Regions from separate parts of the Streptomyces chromofuscus genome, predicted to be linked through region 1. Evidence: riboswitches for the same ligand, from Rfam matches in the RefSeq annotation. Region 1 holds a riboswitch; the other holds the start of a gene.

Region 1 (7,422 bases):
GCGGGTACCGGCGACCCTGGACGAGGTGGTGGACGAACTGGTCCGGCAACTGCTGGGCATCCTGCGGCCCGCGGGGTGGCGGCCGGCGGTGGGGTGACGGGGGTGGCCCGCCTGGACGAGGACCGCAGACAGGAGCCTGGGACGCGGTCGCCGCCTGTCGCCGTCGCCTCTCCTGCTCGGGTCACCGACGCGGCTCGGCCGGCTGGGGCGAGGCCGCGCGGAGGCGCTGACCGGCCATGTCGGCGGCTGTCTGCGCCGGGGTCCGACCCTGGCGTCGCGCGGTGTCGAGCAGTTCGCCGACGGTGTCCTGGACGGCGAGAACCCGGGCACGGGCTTCGGCGGCGCCGAGACGGTGGAGTTCGGTGCTGATCGCGTTGATGACTCCGCCCGCACTCCCGTGCGGCCGTGACGAGGCCGTCGGTCATCCGGCCGGCCGGCGCCCGGGCCATCGACAGCACCCGCAGCAACTTCCCGACGCCTGTCGTACTGCGGTGCAGGGCCCGCCCGCGTGCGGATGGAAGCTCTGCGCGCGGATCCACCGGCAGCGGACGGAAGCCCGGCCCCGAGTCCGCCACCAGCGGCGCGAAGCAGCCGTGCGTGACCAGCGTGACCTCGTGTCCCGCCCGCAGCAGACCGAGCCCCAGCCCGGTGTAAGGGGCCTCGTCGCCCCGGGAACCCGCCGTCATGAGCGTCACTCGCACGCCGGAAAGCATGGCGTCATTCCGGGCGAACGCCCCTTGCGGCGGCTTGAGTTCAGGCCACCCGCAGCTGTCGCTCGGCCGCGTCGACCGTCTGTTCCAGCAGCGTGGCGATGGTCATCGGACCGACCCCGCCCGGCACCGGCGTGATCAGCGAGGCCCGCTCCACGGCCGAGTCGAAGTCGACGTCACCGACGTTCCCCGCGTTGTACCCGGCGTCGATCACGACGGCGCCGGGCTTGATGTCCTGGCCCCGGACGAGGCGCGGGCGCCCGACGGCGGCGACCACGATGTCCGCCTCCCGGACGACCGACGACAGGTCCCGGGTGCGGGAATGGCAGTACGTCACCGTGGCGTCCCGCGCGAGCAGCAGCATGCCGGCCGGCTTGCCGAGGATCGCGCTGCGGCCGACCACCACGGCCCGCTTCCCGGCCGGGTCGACGTCGTACTCGTCGAGCAGCCGCATGATCCCGCCGGGCGTGCAGGACACGAACCCCGGCAGCCCGAAGCTCATCGTCGCGAACGACGCGAACGTGACGCCGTCGACGTCCTTCTCCGGCGCGATCGCCTCGAAGGCGGCACGCTCGTCGATGTGCTCGCCGACCGGGTGCTGGAGCAGGATGCCGTGCACCCCGGGGTCCGCGGAGAGGGCCTCGAGGGTGCCGACGAGTTCCTCGGTGGTCGTGGCGGCGGGCAGCGCCACGTGGCGGGAGGTGATCCCGGCCCTGCGGCAACGGTTCTGCTTCATCCGGACGTAGGTCACGGACGCGGGGTCCTCGCCCACCAGCACCGTCGCCAGACACGGGGCGGCGCCCGAGCGGTCGGTGAGAGCGGCGGCGCGCTTCGCGGCGTCCTCGACGATGCGCCGGGCGAGCGCGGTGCCGTCCATGAGCCGGGCCTGAGACATGATCCACTCCTGGGTCGATCGACCGGATCGCCCAGGCGCGCGGCATCTACTCGATGTGGACCGCTCCCCGGTGGTACTCCACCTCAGCGCCAGTCACGGCCCCGGAACAGGGTAACCGAGGCCGTGCCGCGTCCGCTTTCGCGCTACTGCTCGTCCCACGCCTGGATCAGGGTCTGCTCGGTGATCTTCCCGTCGCGCAGCCTGATCATCGACTCGGCGAAGACCCGGACCCCGTCCGAGTACTCGCAGGACTCGCTGAAGGCCGCGCGGTCGCCCTGCACGATGCACTCCTCCAGCTTGTGCGTCATGTCGCGGCTGTAGACGTCGTCGAGCATCGCGCTGATCTCGTCGCGGCCGTGCAGCACCCGTGGGTGGCTGGGCTGCGCCTCGTGGTCCACCACACGCAGTTCGGCGTCGTCGGCGTAGAGCGACAGGAGGGTGTTCGGATTGCCTTCTATGCCCCGGCGCAACGTCTCGGCGTCGAAGGCGGGACTGGCCGCAGTACCCATCGTGACCTCCTTCGAGGGCCGCGGCCTGCGGGGACGCGGGCCGCGGAGGGCCTCTCCTACGAGATTCCTCCGCCGCGTCGGCCTCGGCAAGCGGGCGGCGGCTGCGCCTGTCGGGTGAGGGGGCTGGGCCGACCGTGTCCGGCCGGGGGCGGTCCGCGTTGCTGAGAGCATGATCTCAACACGTCGTATCGTCGCCGCCGTTGGTCTCGCGGCCAGTGTCACCGGTCTCGCCGCCCCGTCGGTGAACGCGTCCGAGGCCGACGCCCGGAGCGCCGGCCGGCTCGGCCCGGTCGCGCTGCTCGACTCCCTGACCGTCAGCGACATCCCCGCCGAGCACAGGGAGGAGATCCCCCGGCCGTCCGCGCAGCTGGCGGGGCTGAAGCGGCTGAACGACCTCAACCAGCTCCGCCAGGTCACCGACATGGCCGCGCCGCTCACCGGACTGCTCCCCGCCGTCCGGTGAGCCCGCCACCGCGGCCCGTCAGCCGGCCGTGGCCAGGAACTGCGTGGCCGCCAGCTCCGCGTACAGCGGGTCGGCGGTCACGAGTTCGCGGTGGGTGCCCACCGCACGCACTTTGCCCGCGTCCATCACCACGATCCGGTCGGCCATCGTCACCGTGGACAGCCGGTGGGCGACGACGAGCACGGTGGTCGTGCGGGCCACGTCCGCGACGGTGTCGCGCAGCGCCGCCTCGTTGACCGCGTCCAGCTGCGACGTCGCCTCGTCCAGGAGCAGCAGCCTCGGGCGGCGCAGCAGCGCGCGGGCGATCGCCACCCGCTGGCGCTCCCCGCCGGACAGCTTGGTGCCGCGGTGCCCGACGAGCGTGTCGAGCCCGTTCGGCAGCCGCCCGACCAGCCCGTCCAGCCGGGTCGTCTTCAGCACCCGCGCGAGGACGTCGTCGTCGGCCTCCGGATTGCCGAGCAGCAGGTTGTCGCGCAGCGATCCCGACAGCACCGGCGCGTCCTGCTCGACGTAGCCGATCGCCGACCGCAGCGCCGGCAGCTCCCACTCCGTGAGGTCCCGCCCGTCCAGCGTGATCACGCCGGACTCGGGGTCGTAGAACCGCTCGATGAGCGAGAACACGGTCGTCTTGCCCGCACCGGACGGACCGACGAAGGCCGTCATGCCGCGCGCCGGCACCTCGAAGGTCACGCCGTGGTGGACGTACGGCAGGTCCTCGGCGTAGCGGAAGCGGACGTCCTCGAAGGCGAGCGCCGCCGGGTGCGCGTCCTCCGACGGCAACGGGGCGGCCGACGCCGGAGGTTCGGCGGGCAGCCGCAGCGCCTCCTGAATGCGGGCCAGGGCCGCGGCACCCGTCTGGTACTGGGTGAGGGCGCCGACGACCTGCTGGATCGGCGCCATCAGATAGAAGACGTACAGCAGGAAGGCGACCAGCGTGCCGACGTCGACGGCGCCGGTCGCGACCCGCGCGCCGCCCACCGCGAGCACCGTGATGAAGGCGATCTGCATCGCCAGCCCGGCCGTGTTGCCCGCGGCCGCCGACCACTTGGCGGCGCGTACGCTCTGTCGCCACGACTCCTCCGCCGCAGCGTGCAGCGTCCGCTCCTCACGGTGCTCGGCCCCGGAGGCCTTCACCGTGCGCAGCGCGCCCAGCACCCGCTCCAGCGAGGCGCCCATGACACCGACGGCGTCCTGCGCCCGCCGGCTGGCCCTGTTGATGCGCGGCACGATCACACCGAGGACCGTGCCCGCGCCGAGCACCACGGCGAGCGTGACGCCGAGCAGCACCGGATCGACCAGGCCCATCATCACCACGGTCGCGGCCAGCGTGAGCCCGCCGGTGCCGAGGCCCACCAGGGAGTCGGTGGTGACCTCGCGCAGCAGCGTGGTGTCCGAGGTGATCCGGGCCATCAGGTCGCCGGGCTCGCTGCGGTCCACCGCGGATATGCGCAGGCGCAGCAGGTACGACGAGAGGGTGCGCCGCGCGCCGAGCACCACCGACTCCGCGGTGCGCCGCAGCACGTAGGCGCCGAGCGCGCCCACCGCGGCGTTCGCCACGACCAGCGCCGACATGGCGGCCAACGCCCCGGTGATGGCCCGGTCGTGGGAGAGGTCGTCGATCAACTCCCGTGCCACCAGCGGCAGCAGCAGCCCGGTGGCCCCGGTGACCAGCGAGAGCACCGCGCCCAGGACGAGGGCCCACTTGTGGGGTCGTACATAGCCGAGGAGCATGCGCCACGGGGGCGGTGCGGTCTCCGTCTGTGCGATGCTCACGCTGCTCCTTCACGAATCCGGCGGGACGTTCAGAGACTACGGGGGAGCACTGACAGCCGACCTCCGCATGCGGGGCCCGACGTCCGGATCACGCCGCGGCCGAGCCCGGCCGGCGCGGGAGCGTGGGCCACGGGGGCGGTGAGGCTGTTCCTGCCGCCGGCCCGGGTCCCGCCGGTCGGGCGCGGACCGCGGCGGCGCGGGTGTGCCCCGGCAGGGCGACGACGGGGCCGGCGGCGGCGATCAGCGGTCTCGCGGCGCCCGCGGTCACCCGATCGATGTCATGGGACGGATCGACCGCGACGGGCCGCGCGCGCCACCCCGGGCAGCCGTGAGCACCGTGGTGCGGGTGCCCCGGCTCGTGTGGGCGGTGGCCGGATGTGATCCGCCCCGCCTCCCGCCGGCCGCGCGAACCGCCCCCTTACCGATCGGTCACACGTAGGGTCGGACAGCGGGACGGACGCGCGGAGACGGAAGGGGCCACCACCATGGCGCAGGAAGTACGCGGCGTGATCGCACCGGGGCGCGACGAGCCGGTGCGGGTCGAGACGATCGTCGTGCCGGACCCGGGGCCCGGGGAGGCCGTGGTGCGGGTGCAGGCCTGCGGGGTCTGCCACACCGACCTGCACTACAAGCAGGGCGGCATCACCGACGAGTTCCCCTTCCTGCTCGGCCACGAGGCCGCCGGCATCGTCGAGACGGTCGGCGACGGCGTCACCGACGTGGCGCCCGGCGACTTCGTGATCCTCAACTGGCGAGCGGTCTGCGGCCGTTGCCGGGCCTGTCTGCGCGGCCGGCCCTGGTACTGCTTCGACACCCACAACGCCGAGCAGAAGATGACTCTGGCCGCCACCGGCCAGGAACTCTCCCCGGCCCTCGGCATCGGCGCGTTCGCCGAGAAGACACTGGTCGCGGCCGGCCAGTGCACCAAGGTCGACCCGGCGGTCTCCCCGGCGGTCGCCGGACTGCTGGGCTGCGGTGTGATGGCCGGCCTCGGCGCCGCGATCAACACGGGCGCCGTCGGCCGCGGCGACACCGTCGCCGTCATCGGCTGCGGCGGCGTCGGCGACGCGGCCGTCGCCGGGTCGCACCTGGCCGGAGCCGCGCGGATCATCGCGGTCGACATCGACGACCGCAAACTGGAGACCGCCCGCACCATGGGCGCCACCCACACCGTCAACTCGACGCAGACCGACCCGGTCGAGGCCATCCGCGAACTGACCGGCGGCTTCGGCGCCGACGTCGTCATCGAGGCGGTCGGACGCCCGGAGACGTACAAGCAGGCCTTCTACGCCCGGGACCTGGCCGGCACCGTCGTCCTCGTCGGCGTACCCACCCCCGAGATGAAGCTCGAACTCCCGCTCCTCGACGTCTTCGGACGCGGCGGCGCGCTGAAGTCGTCCTGGTACGGCGACTGCCTGCCGTCCCGCGACTTCCCCATGCTGATCGACCTGCACCTGCAGGGGCGCCTGGACCTGGACGCCTTCGTGACCGAGACGATCCAGCTCGACGAGGTCGAGAAGGCGTTCGAGCGGATGCACCACGGCGACGTGCTGCGCTCGGTGGTGGTGCTGTGATGACCCCGCGCATCGAACGGCTCGTCACCTCCGGCCAGTTCACGCTCGACGGCGGCACCTGGGACGTCGAGAACAACGTGTGGCTCGTCGGCGACGACCACGAGGTCGTCGTCATCGACGCCGCCCACGACGTCGACGCCATCATGGAGGCCGTCGGCGACCGCCGTCTGACGGCCATCGTGTGCACGCACGCGCACAACGACCACATCAACGCCGCGCCCGAGCTCGCCCGGCGCACCGGAGCCGTCGTCTGGCTGCACCACGACGACCTGCCGCTGTGGAAGCAGACCCACCCCGACCACGACCCGGGCGCCCGGCTGCTCGACGGCCAGGTCATCGAGGCGGCGGGCGCCGACCTGCGGGTCCTGCACACGCCGGGCCACGCCCCCGGCGCGGTCTGCCTGTACGACCCGGGCCTCGGCGTGGTCTTCACCGGTGACACCCTCTTCCAGGGCGGTCCCGGCGCGACCGGCCGGTCCTACTCCCACTTCCCGACGATCATCGAATCGATCCGCGACCGGCTGCTCACCCTCCCGCCGGAGACCAAGGTGCTCACCGGCCACGGTGACGCGACGACCATCGGCGCGGAGGCCCCGCACCTGCAGGAGTGGATCGCGCGCGGCCACTGAAAACCGGGCGAAACCCGGCGGGAACGCCAGTACGATCACGCGCCATGACTGCGAACTCGCTCGAGACCCTGCACGACGTACGCGTGCTGCGCTGCGCCTCCGACGGCCCGCCGCTGGACGGCGAACAGGCGGCGCTCGATCTGATCGGTGACGCCCTGGGGCAGGATGCCGCCGTGGTGGCCGTGCCCGTCGAGCGGGTCGCGGACGAGTTCTTCCTGCTGCGCTCGGGGGTCGCGGGGGCCGTGATGCAGAAGTTCGTCAACTACCGGCTGCGGCTCGCGATCGTCGGGGACGTGTCGCGGCACGTGGCGCGCAGCACCGCCCTGCGGGACTTCCTGCGCGAGACCAACCAGGGCGGTCACATCTGGTTCCTGCCGGACGAGGACGAACTGGCGGCAAGGCTGCGCTCGGAAAGGTGACAGAAGATGTCCGGCTTTCGCGGCAGGCTCCTTCCCCGAAAGCAGCTACACGAAAGGTCGGACATGTCACAGCCGTTGCAGGACAGGGTCGCGCTGGTCGCCGGCGCGTCACGCGGTGCGGGCCGCGGGATCGCCGTGGAACTCGGGGCGGCCGGCGCCACCGTCTACGTCACCGGCCGCACCACCCGCGCCCGCCGCTCCGAGTACGACCGGCCCGAGACCATCGAGGACACCGCCGACCTGGTCACCGAGGCCGGCGGCCACGGCATCGCCGTACCCACCGACCACCTCGAACCCGCTCAGGTCCGCGCCCTGGTCGACCGCATCGACGGCGAGCAGGGCCGTCTCGACGTCCTGGTCAACGACATCTGGGGCGGCGAGAAGCTCTTCGAGTGGGACACGCCCCTGTGGGAGCACGACCTGGACAACGGGCTGAGGCTGCTCCGCCTC
Region 2 (7,422 bases), 2.5 Mb from region 1:
GCCATGGGCGACGGTGACGTGCGGGTGGTAGGGGAACTGCAGTTCGCGCGCCACCGGCCCGGAGGCGTCGCGGACCTGCTTCTGCAGCCACGTGCAGGCCTCGGCTCCCTCGGCGACCTGGACGTAGACGACCGGCGAGAGGGGCCGGAAGGTCCCGGTGCCCGACAGCCGCATCACGAAGGGACGCCCGGCGCCGGCGACCTCGGCGAGGTGCGCCTCGATCGCGGGCAGTTCGGAGTCGTCGACCTCCGTCGGCGGCAGCAGGGTGACATGCGTGGGGATGCCGTGAGCCGCGGCGTCGCCGAAGCCCGCGCGCCGCTGCTGGAGCAGGCTGCCGTGCGGCTCCGGGACCGCGATCGACACACCGATCGTTACGGTCCCCACGTCGTCTCCTGTCGTCGTGTCGAGTACGGGTCAAGGGGCACGGGTGGCCGCGGTTGCGGCCGTCCGGCTATCGACTGTACGGCTCCGGCTGTGCCGTGGGCAGGCGCAGCCGCAGTGATGTGCAGCGCTGTTCGGGGGTACGGGTGTACGGCCCGGGGTCGCGGGTGTACGGCCCGGAGTACGGGTGTACGGCCCGGCTCAGTGCTTGGCCGGCAGGAAGCCCACCCTGTCGTAGGCCTGTGCCAGGGTCTCCGCGGCGACGGCACGCGCCTTCTCCGCGCCCTTGGCCAGGATCGAGTCCAGCGTCTCCGGGTCGTCGAGGTACTGGTTGGTCCGCTCCCGGAACGGCGTCACGAACTCGACCATGACCTCGGCGAGGTCCGTCTTGAGCGCACCGTAGCCCTTGCCCGCGTACTTCTCCTCCAGTTCCGCGATTCCCGCCCCGGTGAGGGTCGAGTAGATGGAGAGGAGGTTGCTGACTCCGGGCTTGGCCTCGGGGTCGAAGCGGATCACGGTGTCCGTGTCGGTGACCGCGCTCTTGACCTTCTTCGCCGTGGCCTTGGGCTCGTCGAGCAGGTTGATCAGGCCCTTCGGCGTGGACGCCGACTTGCTCATCTTGATCGACGGTTCCTGGAGGTCGTAGATCTTGGCCGTTTCCTTGAGGATGTACGGCTTGGGGACCGTGAACGTCTGCCCGAACCGGCCGTTGAAGCGCTCGGCGAGGTCGCGGGTGAGCTCGATGTGCTGGCGCTGGTCCTCGCCGACCGGGACCTCGTTCGCCTGGTAGAGGAGGATGTCCGCGACCTGCAGGACCGGGTACGTGAACAGGCCGACGGAGGCCCGGTCGGCGCCCTGCTTGGCGGACTTGTCCTTGAACTGGGTCATGCGGGAGGCCTCGCCGAAGCCGGTGAGGCAGTTCATGACCCAGGCGAGCTGGGCGTGCTCGGGGACGTGGCTCTGGACGAACAGCGTGCAGCGCTCGGGGTCCAGTCCGGCCGCGAGCAGTTGGGCGGCGGCGAGCCGGGTGTTGGCGCGCAGGTCCGCGGGGTCCTGCGGGACCGTGATCGCGTGCAGGTCGACGACCATGTAGAACGCGTCGTGGGTCTCCTGCAGGGCCACCCACTGGCGGACGGCGCCCAGGTAGTTGCCGAGGTGGAACGAGCCTGCGGTGGGCTGGATCCCGGAGAGCACGCGCAAACCACCCTGCGGCGCGGAGCGCCTCGTTTGAGGGTGGTGGTGGGCGACGGGTGGGCGGTCAGAGGCCATGTTCACCATTCTCTCAGAGGGCGGGGGCCGCTCCGAAACCGATCCGGAACAGGTGGGAACCGAAACGCCTCCCGCGGTGTAACAAGGGTGTGAGGACGCGGGAGGGGGGCCGCATCGTCGATGAGGCCGCGGTGATCGCACGCGTACGCGCCGGAGAGCCGGAGGCGTACGCGCAGCTGGTGCGGGCCCACACGGGGATCGCCCTGCGGGCGGCCGCGGCGCTCGGAGCCGGTGCGGACGCGGAGGACGTGGTGCAGCAGGCCTTCGTCAAGGCGTACTGCGCACTGGGCCGGTTCAAGGACGGCTCGGCGTTCAAGCCGTGGCTGCTGTCGATCGTCGCCAATGAGACGAGGAACACCGTGCGGACGGCGGCGCGTCAGCGCACGCTCGCCGGCCGGGAGGCGGCGTTCGCGGAGGTGGAGCCGTCGATACCGGAGTCGGCGGACCCGGCGGTCGCGACGCTTCGAAGCGAGCGCCGTGCGGCCCTGCTGGCCGCGCTGGAGAAGCTGAGCGAGGAGCACCGCCTGGTCGTCACCTACCGCTACCTGCTGGAGATGGACGAGTCGGAGACCGCCCAGGCCCTGGGCTGGCCCCGGGGGACGGTCAAGTCGCGGTTGAACCGGGCGCTGCGGAAGCTGGGCGGGCTGCTGCCGGACTTCGGACCTCGGGAAGGGGGTGATGAGCGTGGGTGAGGGACGTGATCCGTCCGGGGAGAGGGGGACCGGCGGGCTGCCCGAGGAGTTGCGGGCGCTGGGCCGGTCGTTGGACGCGACCGGTGCGGCGGACGGCGCCGAGACGATGGTCGAGCGGGTGCTGGGGCAGATCCTCGCCGAGCAGGTGCCGGTTCCGGTACCCGAGTCCGCCGCCGGGCGGCTGCGGACGGTGCGGCACTGGACGCGGGCGCGGTGGCGTGCGCTGGCGGCGACGGTGTGCGGGCTGCTGACGGTGCTCGCGCTCACGCCGCCGGTGCGGGCCGCGGTCGTCGACTGGTTCGACTTCGGCGGGGTGGAGGTGCGCTACGACCCGTCGGCGGAGCCCTCCACCGACGCCGCGGTTCCCGGGTGCGGATCCCGTCCGCTGTCGCTCGCGCAGGCCGCACAACGAGCCGGATTCCGGCCGGTGGTCCCGCCGGCGCTGGGCGCGCCGGACGCGGTGACGGTGACCGCCGAGCCACAGGGCCGCTCCCTCATCACCCTCTGCTGGCGGGAGCCGGGCGGCACCATACGGCTGGACGAGTACCCGGCCCGCCTCGACGTCGGCTTTGTGAAGACCGTGCCGGAACAGCCGGAGTGGTTGCAACTGGAGGACGCCACCGGGCCGGCCGGAGTGCCGGACACGGCCCTGTGGTTTCCGCAACCTCATCGGCTGAGCCTGTGGCTGGTGGACACGGAGGGCGACCACTTCACCCGCGAGCGGCGCACGGCCGGGCCGACGCTGCTGTGGATGCAGGGAACGGGCCCCAGCACGGTGACGCTCCGGCTGGAGGGCGTGGCGGCGAAGGAGCGGGCCCTGGAGATCGCGAGATCGCCGGCGGAGTGAGCGAAATTGCCGGCGGAGTGCTCAGGAGCGCCCGGTCGCGCCGGCCACCGGCGGTCCCACCAGCTCACCCGGACCGCCCACCGCCCAGCCCGCCCAGGCCATCCGGACCGCGGAACCACCCGGACCACCTGCCCGCCCGCCCCGCCCGGCCGGGGACCCGCGCGAAAAGAGGTCGGGAAGGGGTGGGAACCCCGAGGGGCCGGGCGGTGTACCAGAAGTGACACGCGGCTCGCGGGCGGGCCGCACGGGGATCTCGGGCTTGGGGGTTCGGATGCGCAGGCTGATCGAGCGAGGCAGGAGTGGGTGCCGGACAGGGACGGCGTCGGCAGCGGCACTGGGGGCGGCGCTCACGCTGGTGCTGTGGGGCGCGCCGTCCGCGTCGGCGGGCGGGCCGACGAGCGTGCTGCTGGTCTCCCAGCAGAGCGCGGAGGCGGCCGGGCTGGTCCACTCCGACGAGAGGTACGTGCAGCTGGACCAACTGCTCGGCCAGGCCGGCGCCGGTGACTTCACCAAGCCTTCGGAGGCGCATCTGGCCGAGACACGGCAGGTCAACATCACCTGGCTGGCACACGACGTGGATCCCTGGCGCATGCACCAGGTGTACGCGGACGCCGACTCCACGGCGGTCTGGATCCACACGGCGACGAACCTGCCGAACACGACGAACGGTCACTGGCACCGCGCCCAGCAGCCGACCGCGCTGCGCACCCTGTTGAAGGAACTGGGCGTGTTGGGCCCCCTGCCGGACGATGCGGGACGTGAGGTGGTTCCGCCGGTCCCGGCGGCCGAGCCCGACAGTGAGCCCACCGGCCGTGATTCCACCGTCGACGAGTCCACCGTCGCGGCCCAGCCCTCGTCGGCCTCGGCGGACGAGGACAGCGGCTGGTCCTGGGCGATACCGGGACTTGCCGCCGGGCTTGCCCTCGGGGCGGGTGGTTCGCTGCTGATACGCCGTGCGGCGGGCCGGCCGGAAGCCGGACCGCCGCACGAGGAGCCCCGGCAGGAGCTCATCGACCTGTAAGAGGCCGATCGCCCTGGCGCAGCCGGGTCAGCCGAGGTCGACCTCCGGGTACAGCGGGAAGCCCGCCACGAGGTCGGTGGCGCGGTGGGAGATCTCGTCCGCGACCTTCGGGTCCAGCACGTGCTGGGCCTTGGAGGGCGTGCCCTTGCTGGTGGTACCGGCCTCCGTGGTGGCCAGGACCCGGTCGATGAGGCCGGCGACCTCGTCCATCTCGGCGGTGCCGAGGCCACGGGTGGTCAGAGCGGGGGTGCCGACACGGATGCCGGAGGTGTACCAGGCGCCGTTCGGGTCGGCCGGGATGGCGTTGCGGTTGGTGACGATGCCGGACTCGAGGAGGGCGGCCTCGGCCTGGCGGCCGGTGAGGCCGTAGGAGGTGGCGACGTCGATCAGGTTGAGGTGGTTGTCGGTGCCGCCGGTGACGAGGGTGGCGCCGCGGCGCATCAGACCCTCGGCGAGGGCGCGGGAGTTGTCGACGATGCGCTGGGCGTAGTCGCGGAAGGAGTCCTGGCGGGCCTCGGCGAGGGCGACGGCCTTGGCGGCCATGACGTGCGGGAGCGGACCGCCGAGGACCATCGGGCAGCCGCGGTCGACCTGGTCCTTGAGCGAGTCGTCGCACAGGACCATGCCGCCGCGCGGGCCGCGCAGCGACTTGTGGGTGGTAGTGGTCACGATCTGGGCGTGCGGCACCGGGTCGAAGTCGCCGGTGAGGACCTTGCCGGCGACCAGACCGGCGAAGTGTGCCATGTCGACCATGAGGGTGGCGCCGACCTCGTCGGCGATCTCCCGCATGATCCGGAAGTTCACGAGCCGGGGGTAGGCGGAGTAGCCGGCGACGATGATCAGCGGCTTGAACTCACGGGCCTGGGCGCGCAGCGCGTCGTAGTCGATCAGGCCCGTGGCCGGGTCGGTGCCGTAGGACCGCTGCTCGAACATCTTGCCGGAGATGTTCGGGCGGAAGCCGTGGGTGAGGTGGCCGCCGGCGTCGAGGGACATGCCGAGCATGCGCTGGTTGCCGAGGGCCCGGCGGAGCTCGGCCCAGTCGGCCTCGGAGAGGTCGTTGACCTGGCGGACGCCGGTCTTCTCCAGGAAGGGGGCCTCGACGCGGTCGGCGAGGACGGCCCAGAAGGCGACGAGGTTGGCGTCGATGCCGGAGTGCGGCTGGACGTAGGCGTGGCGGGCGCCGAACAGCTCTCGGGCGTGCTCCGCCGCCAGGGACTCGACGGTGTCGACGTTGCGGCAGCCGGCGTAGAAGCGGCGGCCGACGGTGCCCTCGGCGTACTTGTCGCTGAACCAGTTGCCCATCGCCAGGAGGGTGGCCGGGGAGGCGTAGTTCTCGGAGGCGATCAGCTTGAGCATCTCGCGCTGGTCGGCGACCTCCTGACCGATGGCGTCGGCGACGCGCGGCTCGACGGCGCGGATCACGTCGAGAGCGGAACGGAAGGCGGTGGACTCGGTGGAGAGGGGCTGATGGGGCATCTCGGCCTCCGGGCGGCGTGGCTTACAGCGGTCACGGTTCGGTTCGGCCCAGGCGCACGGCACTCGCTCACAGCACAAGGCCGCTCCCCGATGGTCGGTCCCATCCCAGCGCGCCAGTCACGGCCCGCTGGTCAGCCTACCGGGCGCGCCGCACGGTCCAGTTCCCCAGTCCACCATGCGAGCGACGATAAGAAGGGGGTTCAGCCTCTTGTTCGGGAGTTGCCGTGACCGCTACGGAAAGCCTCATCGCCGAGACCGAGGCGCACAGCGCGCACAACTACCACCCGCTGCCGGTGGTCGTCGCCACGGCCGACGGGGCGTGGATGACGGATGTGGAGGGCCGGCGATATCTGGATCTGCTGGCCGGTTACTCGGCGCTCAACTTCGGGCACGGCAACCGGCGGTTGATCGAGGCGGCGAAGGCGCAGCTGGAGCGGGTGACGCTGACGTCACGCGCCTTCCACCACGACCGGTTCGCGGCGTTCTGCGCGCAGCTGGCGGAGCTGTGCGGGATGGAGATGGTGCTGCCGATGAACACGGGCGGGGAGGCGGTGGAGACCGCGGTGAAGACGGCCCGGAAGTGGGGGTACCGGGTCAAGGGCGTGCCCGCGGAGATGGCGAAGATCGTGGTGGCGTCGGGCAACTTCCACGGTCGTACGACGACGATCATCAGCTTCTCCACCGACCTGGAGGCGCGGGCGGACTACGGGCCGTACACGCCGGGCTTCGAGATCGTGCCGTACGGGGATCCGACGGCGATGCGGGAGGCGATGACGGAGAACACCGTCGCGGTGCTGCTGGAGCCGATCCAGGGCGAGTCGGGAGTGATCGTGCCGCCGGCCGGCTATCTGCCGGCGGTGCGGGAGCTGACCCGGGAGCGGAACGTGCTGTTCGTGGCGGACGAGATCCAGTCCGGGCTGGGGCGCACGGGGCGGACGTTCGCGTGCGAGCACGAGGGTGTGGTGCCGGACGCGTACGTGCTGGGGAAGGCGCTGGGCGGCGGGATCGTGCCGGTGTCGGCGGTGGTGTCGTCGGCGGAGGTGCTCGGGGTGTTCCGGCCCGGGGAGCACGGGTCGACGTTCGGCGGGAATCCGCTGGCCTGCGCGGTGGCGCTGGAGGTGATCGCGATGCTGCGGTCGGGCGAGTACCAGGCGCGGGCGCGGGAGCTGGGCGAGCATCTGCACCGCGAGCTGGCGGCGCTGACCGGCACGGGCCGGGTGACACAGGTGCGGGGACGCGGGCTGTGGGCGGGGGTGGACGTCCATCCGAGGTTCGGCACCGGGCGGGAGGTGTCCGAGAAGCTGATGGACCGGGGGGTGCTGGTGAAGGACACGCACGGTTCGACGATCCGGATCGCGCCACCGCTGGTCATCGCCAAGGAGGACCTGGACTGGGGGCTGGCCCAGCTGCGCGCGGTGCTCGGGATGCAGGGGGCCGAGTAGGGGCTGTCGGGTGGTGCCGGTGGCCCGTCGGAGCGGGGCGGTGCCCTCGCCCGTGTCGGGGGTGTCTCAGGGCAGCGCCTTGCACAAGGCCTCCAGGCTTCCCGCCCAGGCGTGGTCGGGTGGGGTGCCGTAGCCGACGACCAGGGCGTCGGGGTGCCGGGCCGGTGCCGCGGGGTGGCGGTAGCGGGAGATGCCGTGGACGGCGACGCCCTGCCAGGTGGCCGCGCGGACGACCGGCTGTTCGGTGCCGGGCGGCAGCCGGAGAACGGCGTGCAGGCCGGCCGCGATGCCGGT

What was found. Region 1 has a riboswitch for ZMP and ZTP ahead of IPT68_RS33295 (bifunctional 5,10-methylenetetrahydrofolate dehydrogenase/5,10-methenyltetrahydrofolate cyclohydrolase). Riboswitches for the same ligand answer to the same signal wherever they lie in the genome.
Region 2: linked by a shared signal. The riboswitch ahead of IPT68_RS22150 (glycine hydroxymethyltransferase) and the one ahead of IPT68_RS33295 (bifunctional 5,10-methylenetetrahydrofolate dehydrogenase/5,10-methenyltetrahydrofolate cyclohydrolase) in region 1 are both predicted to bind ZMP and ZTP.

What each region holds. Positions count from the first base shown of each region.
Region 1 is NZ_CP063374.1:7,416,162-7,423,583, forward strand. It holds gene IPT68_RS34500 (TetR/AcrR family transcriptional regulator) at 1-97, shown strand, start outside; partial or broken gene IPT68_RS34505 (glycosyltransferase) at 396-686, opposite strand; gene IPT68_RS33295 (bifunctional 5,10-methylenetetrahydrofolate dehydrogenase/5,10-methenyltetrahydrofolate cyclohydrolase) at 754-1,605, opposite strand; ZMP/ZTP riboswitch at 1,628-1,712, opposite strand; gene IPT68_RS33300 (nuclear transport factor 2 family protein) at 1,749-2,114, opposite strand; gene IPT68_RS33305 (hypothetical protein) at 2,284-2,577, shown strand; gene IPT68_RS33310 (ABC transporter ATP-binding protein) at 2,596-4,350, opposite strand; gene IPT68_RS33315 (S-(hydroxymethyl)mycothiol dehydrogenase) at 4,836-5,924, shown strand; gene IPT68_RS33320 (MBL fold metallo-hydrolase) at 5,924-6,553, shown strand; gene IPT68_RS33325 (DUF4180 domain-containing protein) at 6,598-6,972, shown strand; gene IPT68_RS33330 (SDR family oxidoreductase) at 7,036-7,422, shown strand, end outside.
Region 2 is NZ_CP063374.1:4,890,105-4,897,526, reverse strand. It holds gene IPT68_RS22175 (2'-5' RNA ligase family protein) at 1-384, opposite strand, end outside; gene trpS (tryptophan--tRNA ligase) at 583-1,575, opposite strand; gene IPT68_RS22165 (RNA polymerase sigma factor) at 1,740-2,342, shown strand; gene IPT68_RS22160 (hypothetical protein) at 2,329-3,189, shown strand; gene IPT68_RS22155 (hypothetical protein) at 3,461-4,210, shown strand; gene IPT68_RS22150 (glycine hydroxymethyltransferase) at 4,238-5,686, opposite strand; ZMP/ZTP riboswitch at 5,726-5,817, opposite strand; gene rocD (ornithine--oxo-acid transaminase) at 5,911-7,128, shown strand; gene pdxR (MocR-like pyridoxine biosynthesis transcription factor PdxR) at 7,195-7,422, opposite strand, start outside.